One region of the Corynebacterium glucuronolyticum DSM 44120 genome, then DNA from elsewhere that is predicted to be linked to it. Evidence: riboswitches for the same ligand, from Rfam matches in the RefSeq annotation. Region 1 holds a riboswitch; the other holds the start of a gene.
The links. A riboswitch is a leader RNA that binds a small molecule or an ion and turns the genes downstream of it on or off. The one in region 1 is predicted to bind thiamine pyrophosphate.
Positions count from the first base shown of each region.

Region 2: linked by a shared signal. The riboswitch ahead of CGLUCO_RS05595 (ECF transporter S component) and the one ahead of thiM (hydroxyethylthiazole kinase) in region 1 are both predicted to bind thiamine pyrophosphate.

Region 1 covers NZ_CP047452.1:253,418-257,630, reverse strand. Annotated here, with positions in the region: gene CGLUCO_RS01165 (bifunctional hydroxymethylpyrimidine kinase/phosphomethylpyrimidine kinase) at 1-721, opposite strand, end outside; gene thiE (thiamine phosphate synthase) at 721-1,374, opposite strand; gene thiM (hydroxyethylthiazole kinase) at 1,374-2,186, opposite strand; TPP riboswitch at 2,175-2,276, opposite strand; gene CGLUCO_RS01150 (ATP-binding protein) at 2,435-3,682, shown strand; gene CGLUCO_RS01145 (hypothetical protein) at 3,872-4,195, opposite strand.
Region 2 covers NZ_CP047452.1:1,221,807-1,226,019, forward strand. Annotated here, with positions in the region: gene CGLUCO_RS05580 (3'-5' exonuclease) at 1-353, shown strand, start outside; gene CGLUCO_RS05585 (LysR family transcriptional regulator) at 368-1,264, opposite strand; gene CGLUCO_RS05590 (TDT family transporter) at 1,334-2,476, shown strand; TPP riboswitch at 2,619-2,729, shown strand; gene CGLUCO_RS05595 (ECF transporter S component) at 2,725-3,384, shown strand; gene CGLUCO_RS05600 (ABC transporter ATP-binding protein) at 3,675-4,213, shown strand, end outside.

The DNA of each region.
Region 1 (4,213 bases):
CGGTGAGCCACAGGGTTGCCCACTGCGCGGCATCGTCGATGCTCTGACCTGTGGCGAGGCGGGTGGCGAGGCTCGAGGAGAGCGAACAGCCCGTGCCGTGCGTGTTCTTCGTATCGATGCGGGCGTTGGGGATGGCGAACGTGTCGCCGGAGGGGTGGACGACGACGTTGTCGGCGCGCCCACCCGTGAGGTGACCGCCCTTGACCAGCACCGCAGTGCCAAGATCGTGCGCGAGAGCCTGCCCCTGGGCGATGGCTTCCGCGTGCGTCGTCGCAGGCTGCGTGGCGGCGAGAACAGCGAGCTCATCAACGTTGGGGGTGATGATGGTGGCGCGGGTGCACAGCTCCCGCAGAGCGCTTTCGGCAGCCGTGTCAAGGAGGCGATCACCGCTGGTAGCAACCATGACCGGATCGACGACGAGGTGCCTGACCGGGTGCGCGTCGAGGTACTCGGTGATGGCGTGGGTGATCTCCGCCGAGCCGAGCATGCCGATCTTGACGGCATCGACCTGGACGTCGTCGAAAACGGCATCGAGCTGCGCGCGGAGGAACTCGACCGGCGGGGTGTGAACCTCGCGGACACCGCACGTGTTCTGCGCCACCAGCGCCGTCGTCACCGACAGCGGGAAACCGCCGGCCTCGTTAATGGACTTGATATCGGCCTGCAGGCCCGCGCCACCGGTCGGATCGGTGCCGGCGATGGTAAGGACTCGGGGCAGCACTACTTCCTCCCATTCTCAAAGGCCGCTCGCAGCTCGCGGGCTGCTTCCTCCGGGTCCGCTGCTTTCATGATGGCGGAGACCACGCAGATCCCCGCGCCGTCCGTTCCACCGAGCTCACTCGCGTTGGTGAGATTCACCCCGCCGATGGCCACGGCCGGTACGCCGAGGCCTTTGGCGCGCGTGGCGATCTCAGCAAACGCCTGCACACCGATCCCCGCCGGCGCATCCTTCTTGGTGGTGGTGTCCGCGACAGGCCCCACGCCGATGACGTCGGGGCGAAGCGCCGGATCCATCCTCTCCACCTCGTCCAGCTCCCGGTGGTTGCCCACCGAGAGGCCAAGCATGAGGTTCCCCGGCAGTTTTTTGCGGGCCTCGAGGTAGTCCACGTCATTCTGCCCGATGTGCAGGTTAAGGCCCAGCTCACAGGCAACATCAAGGCGATCATCCACAAACAGCGGCACACCCGTGGGCTCCATGAGCTCCTTCAGCTTGATGGCTCGCGCGAGGAACTCCGCCTCGGTTGCGTCCTTGTCGCGCAGCTGCACAACGCTCACCCCTCCCTTTATTGCCTTGTCGACGATCGGTGCTACGTTTTCCGGTCCCCCTCCCTGTTGCGGGTCGGTGACGAGGTAAAGACTCCAGTTGGTAGCCATTACAGGGATTCCTCCTCAAAGGTTGTGTATTGTTCCAGCTCATCTGCGGTGAGGGTGTAGAGCGCGTCGAGCCACGCCACCTTGAAGCTGCCCGGCGCGCTCGCGGTCTTGGCCGCTTTGGCTCCTGCTGCCGAGTGGTGGGCGTGGGCTGCGACCACTGCATCGTGCGGGTCCGCACCTACCGAGAGGTAGGCCGCCACCACCGCGCCGAGGGAGCACCCGGTGCCGATCACCTTCTGCATGAGCGGATCCCCGCCGGTGATGCGCGTGATGCGGCCCTCCGAGACGACGATATCGGTGGCGCCGGAAATCCCCACCACCCCACTGGTGCGCGCAGCCAATACGCGGGCTGCGGGGATCGCCGCATCCGCGGCATCGGCCGAATCAACGCCGCGGCCTCCGGCGGCGTTCTCATCAAGATTGGCAAGCGCAATGATTTCCGAGGCGTTGCCGCGGATGGCGTGTGGCTTGTCTGCGATGAGAGATCTCTGGAAACGGGTGCGCTCCTTCAGCCCGCCGCAGGCCACCGGGTCGAGCACCCAGGGGGTTCCCGCCTCGTTTGCCCCGGCGACGGCTGCCCGCATGCCCGCGTACTGCTCGTTCGTCGGGGTTCCCGCGTTGATGAGGACGCCGGAGGCGATCTGTGCGAAGTCCCCTGCTTCCGTTGGCGTATCGCACATGGCAGGTGATGCCCCAATGGCGAGGATGACGTTGGCGGTGATGTCCATGACAACACCGTTAGTAAGACATTGGATGAGCGGTTCTTGATCCCGTACCGCGTGCATGATTTCTGGGTAGGCTAACTGAGCCATTGCAATTCCCTTCGCTAGAACGACCTAGATCAGGTTCGACGGGTGTTTTCTCAGCGCCCCTTGTGGCGGGACGCACCCCGTTGCCTGGTTATGCCCACATTAGCAGCCCCACCCAACCGCTGTGCCCGGGGGTAACCTCCCCTCCGCCCAGCTCGGGGATGACCGGCAGTGCAGGAAAAATGCATTTGGTGCCCTAGGATTCGTGCGTTTGGGTACCTAGGATTGATGCGTTTGGTGCCCTAGGAACCATGACATTCCTGCCCCGCGCTCTCGACCTGCAGCTTAACGAGCTACTCCCCTATGTCGGCGCGATTGCTATCGATGGACCCAAGGGCTTCGGAAAGACGAGTACGGCGGAAAAGCGTGCGACAACAGCGCTGCACTTAGACCGTGAGCAGGATCGCATCATTCTTCGTGCCAATCCCGCTTTCGACCACTTTCCTGATGGCTCAATCCTCATCGACGAGTTGCAACGGGCACCGGAGGTGTGGGACATCGTGCGGCGAGCGGTGGACGACGGGTGCGATCCGGGGCGATTCCTGCTTACTGGCTCAGCTATCCCCATTGCAGGCACCACGACACACAGTGGCGCTGGACGAGTTTTGTCTTTGCGCATGCGCCCGATGGCCGTCTTTGAGCGTGACTCGCGGGAAGATCTCATCTCCCTCAAAGAAATTCTTGCCGGTTCCGCCACCATCACCGGGCAGACCGATCAAACTTCCGCCGACTACGCGCATAGCATTGCGACGACAGGACTGCCCGGGCTGCAGAATCTTCCCCCGCTCGTACAAAAGCAGCACATCGCTTCGTACATCGACCGGATCCTTGACCGCGATTTACCCGACCAGGGTTATACGACGCGCAATAAGGCAGCACTCCTCACCTGGATGCGCGCCTATGCCGCAGCAACAGCAACACAGGCAAGCTATTCAGAAATCCTAGATTCTGCGACACCTGGCGAGTCCAACAAGCCATCAAAAAAGTCATCTGCGACATACCGGGACAAACTCAACGAGATTTGGATTCTCGACCCTTTACCTGCCTGGAATTTTGCCTCCGCCCCATTCCCACGTGTTTCCCAACAGGCGACACATTTCCTTGCCGATCCTGGCCTTGCGCTGCACCTTCTTGGATTGACCGAAAGGTCCCTTCAAGCTCCTCGGAACGCCCATATCTTTGGCTGCCTGTTTGAGGCTCTTGCGGTGCTGAGCATCCGCGTTGCCGCCGAGGCGAACTTCGCCACCGTCGGCCATTTCCGCACACGCAATGGGGACCATGAAATCGATGCTGTTATTGAAAGCGCAGATGGGGGCATCATCCCCGTCGAGGTAAAACTCACGCACACTCCCTCACCCGAAGACGGGAAACATCTCCTATGGCTACGGGATAGCCTTCCCGACGAGGTCATCGACATGATCATCATCACAACCGGGGATCGGGCTTATCGCCGAGAAGATAGCATCGCGTGTATCCCGCTTGCTTTGTTCGGCGTTTAGAAACCTGGAAAATTTTACCGAAGGTTCCCCATTTTCGAGGCCCTCTCCGTCCAGGTTTTCGCGGCGTTACAACCCAGGGGTTTTCAGGCGTCCACGTGAAAGCTCCGGAAAAATTCACGTTCTACCCGTACCAACTGGGCGTACTGAAAGCCTGATTCGGGTCGAGCTATTGAAAGCGTGGGGAACAGGTTACGTTTCCGAATGGCGTGACTGAATTTTCCGGGCTTGAGTTGAGAACTTGATTGCTTCCGCTCTAACGAACTGTTGAAGGCCACTTTGCGTAAACTCCACGTTCCAACGATGACGCTTACTGTCATAGCTCATGGTGACGATACCGCGCTTCTGCAGGTTTTCGGAGGCCCCGATCACATCGTCAGGATCGGCGTTAATCCTCTTCGCGAGCGTCTTTACCTTCATTCGCGAGCTACCGAAGATCGTCTGGTTTCTGAGCGCGTACAGGATCTCATACTCTATTTCGGAGGTATAGGGAAGCTCTAGTGGCTGTTCGTTCATAACTCTTCTGACCCTTTT
Region 2 (4,213 bases), 970 kb from region 1:
ATGTCGCGGATGCTCCAAGCTGGAAGTTTGTCGAACCTTACATACGAGCTTTTGTTGACCGCCTGCCTGTGTATGCACACAATGCGTCTTTCGACAGGGGAGTATGGGTGAGCATGGATTCTTACTACGGAACGAGGACGCTGCCGGAAGAGTTTTACTGTTCTTATCGCACTGCAAAGAGGCTGATTCCTGGCCTGGAAAACTACAAGCTACCCACCGTTACCAAGGCAATCGCGCCATGGTTCCGTCTTGATCACCACCGCGCTGACTCGGATGCCGAGGCCTGTGCGCTGATCGTTATAGGTTTGCAGATGTTGGAGAACTACTCAGAAGATGAGAGGCCAAAGCAATAAGCGACCCGGAGTATTTATGCTGGAAGAACGATCGAGTCAATGAACTCCTTAGCTTCTTTACTTCTCGTCGCGTGCCGGAGCCAGACTGCGGTAAGTGGCCGGGTGAAGGTAACCTCAGCGGGAACGGCGATGAGGCGACCAAGCTGAATATGATCTGCGATAGCGCCCTTCGCGATGATGCCAGGGGCTTTCAGCGCCATGATGCCGGATCGCTGTGAAGCAAGGGAGCCGAACTCGCCGGCAGGTGGTGAAAGTGTTCCGAGGACGTTCTCAATGACATCGCGGGAACCGGATCCTTTCTCCCTGACGACCAGGGGAGTTGTACGTAGCTCTGCAGCTGTGACGGGGTGCTCGTTGTCACGCTTTGCCCATGGGTGATCCGGGGTGACGGTAAGAACCAGCTCGTCTGAGCCGAGTTCCTTCTCAATCTCGTTGTGGAGAGGTGTGCCTCCCTCAACGACGCCGACATCGGCGTGCTGCTCAGCGACAAGCTTGCGCACCCCTGCCGAGTTGTCCTGTAACTGTGTGATCGACACGTGCGGGTGTGTAGCAGTAAAAGTCGCGATCCAGGCGGGGCTGTAGAGCTCGGCGACGGTGTTCGATACAGCGATGGTCAGGGTGACGTGCGCAGGGGTGCGGGCAAGGAGGCGTCGAGAAGCCTCAAACTCGTCGGCGTGGGCGAGGAGAGTGCGGACGTGTGGGAGGAGCGATCGACCTGCAGCCGTGAGTGCAATGCCATAAGGAGAACGGTGAAAAATCTCGATGCCCAGGGTGTTTTCTGCACGATTGATGCGCTGGCTCAAGGTCTGCTGGTGAATGTGGCTGTCCCTGGCGGTGGCGGAGATACTTTCGTGCTCGGCGGTCAAGACCACGGCGTAGAGATCGTCCCACGCAGGTAGATTGCGGTACACGCATTCATTGTACCCCCCACAATTTCTGGGGTGTGGTGGTTCTGGGCTGCGAGTTAATAGAGTGCCTGTGTGCATAAGTCAGATAAACCATGTGTTCTTGCTCCGGCGGGCCCAGCTTGGGCCGGGTCCCTCATGGGGACCTCAATTGCTGCGTCACTCACCTCTGCTCACGGTCTACCCGGGTGGGTATCCACCTTCTTTACCACGATTGCAGCGGGCATCCTCGTGACTATCACGGTCGGCTGGCTTATCCACCGCAACCCCCACTTCTCCCACACCCTCATGCCAGCGTGGGGCATGTACGCCATGGGCATCCTCGCCTGCGGATCCGCTTGGACAGCGGTCACTGGCAATGACTGGTTCCAGATCATCTCCTGGTGGATCGGAACACCACTGGGGATCATTGTGTGCCTCAACCAGCTGCGCGGATTCGCCGGCGCGCCCACCTTCCAATGGGGGCTTGCACTTGTAGCCCCGATGGTTGGGGCTACAAGTGGGGGCCAACTTGCACCCGACCACGGGGGGCTTTATCACACTGCGGGTATCGCATGTTTTGTGCTCTCACTGGTCACCGCGCTGCCCATTTTTGCGCGCGTGTACATCGATGTCGTCCGTGGGAAGTTGCACCTCCCAGGCCAAATCGCCGGAACAGCGTGGATTCCCCTTGGTGTCGTGGGTCAGTCGACAGCAGCTGCGCAGGTTCTCTTCGGGGGTAAGTTTGCCATCATTTACGGTGCCGTTATGCTCATCGCCGGCATCAGGATGGTCGAGTTCGCTATGAAGAAGTTCTACGTTGCCGTGTTCGAGTGGGACGGCTACAGCCCCGGCTGGTGGGGCTCGACATTCCCCACCGGTACGTTGTGCCTGGGTACTCACTTATTGAGCAAAACAGCTTCTGCGGAGTGGCTCAACTACGTGTCAATTTTCTTCCTCATCCTGTTGCTCTGCCACTGGACGATTTGTTGCGCCCGGTGGGCGACATGGTTGCTCCGGGAGTCGCCGACAGCACACCGCTACCACGCCAAACGCCACCCCACCCTCGTCATCGAGGATCCACGCTTTCACCATGGAGAAGCTGAACCTGCATCGAACGACGACGGGGGCGACTTTGTCGTGGAGAGCCATGCCGATTCAACAGATCCCGATCATGAGCGCCTGAGTAAGGAAGGCCTAGCAGCACACCCTGCGGTCTCTGGAGCGCGGGGAGTATAAACGACGGAGTTTGCGCACAGAATTAGGCAGTTACAGCGGGATTTCCAGGGACACCGGAGCCGACTCGTCTAAACCTGGATAGATTCATTTGGGACATGTGGGGGTAGGCAGTTGCCGGAAAGTTCGGATTAATCTTAAGCTAATTGCGCACCACGGGAGCTGACAGGAAATCCTGTCGGCTGAGATGCCTCGCGGCGAACCGTAGAACCTGATCCGGGTAATACCGGCGAGAGGAAGGGATAACTTTCATGAACAATTCTGTCAACCCAGCGGACGAAAAGGGCACTGCAGGAGTGCCTGTCCGCACATCGGGGCCATCCAGGAAAACAGACACGCGTGGCTGGCGTGGCATCGACATCATTACTGCCGCAGTTTTAGCTGTGGCATGTGGCCTCATCTTCTGGCTGTGGAATATGGTCGGCGGCGCGGGTTTTACAGCCTTGGACACACTGACACCCGGGTTTGGTGGTCTGGTGACGGGCACGTGGTTCTTGGGTGGTGTCCTTGGCGGATTAGTCATCCGGAAACCAGGTGCCGCGATCTTCGTTGAGCTGGTTGCCGCTTGTGTTTCTGCTGTGCTGGGAAGCCAGTGGGGAATCTCGACGCTGTACTCGGGAATCGCGCAGGGGCTTGGTGCCGAGATCGTTTTCGCTATCTTCGGTTACAAGAAATTCGGATTGCAAATCGCAGCTCTTGCCGGTGCTGCATCAGGCATCGGAGCGTTCTGCCTCGAGTTGTTCACCAGTGGCAATCTCGCTAAGAGCGCAGAATTTAACCTCATCTACATTGTCTGTCTCATCATTTCTGGCGCGATTCTCGCAGGCATCATTGGCCACTATCTGGTGAAGGCCCTCGCACAGACCGGCGCTCTCGACAGGTTCGCAGCTGGACGCGCAGCGAAGGCTTAAACAAAAAAGTCGAGAATAAAAGCCTCGAGAAAAGCCAGGCTTATCTCACGTACGCGCACCCAGCCTGTCAGAAAAATGCTTGAAGCCTAAACCGAGCCGACTGCATCTGAGGCCCGCACTCCGACAAGCTTTGCGGGCGCTGATGGGCGAGTGTGGTTCCCGCAGGGCGGAGTCCACCTGCATCTGGGAAAGAAAACAGCGGTTGGCACCTCAATCGCTGGGGCTCCAGGCGTGCTTTCTGCGCCTGCCACACGTGAAAAGGAGAAAGACATGCTTGTGGGGACGGCACGATGACGACGAGACCAGTAGGTTCACGTAATCGTCAGGAGCACGGGGATGTGGTGGTGGAAGCCACAAATTTGGGATACACGCATGCGTCCCGCGGAATCCCCGCTTTCACGGGTCTTGACCTCACAATCGAGCGGGGGGAGCGCGTTCTTCTAACTGGCGATTCCGGGGCGGGAAAATCTACGCTCTTATCGCTCATCGCGGGTCTATACACGAGCGATGACGAAGGTGCACAGGAGGGGAGTCTCACTGTCCGGGGTTCCGTGGGGATGGTGTTGCAGGATCCTGATTCACAGGTGATCTGTAACCGGGTCAGCGATAACGTGGCTTTCGGTGCAGAAAATCTCGGAATTGATCCGGAGGAAATCTGGAACCGTGTACGAACGTCACTGGACTTGGTGGGACTGTCGGTTCCCCTTGACCATCAGGCATCCAAGCTATCCGGTGGTCAAAAACAACGACTCGCTCTGGCCGGAATTTTGGCAATGAAGCCGGATATCATCATTCTCGACGAACCTACGGCGAACCTCGATCCCGAGGG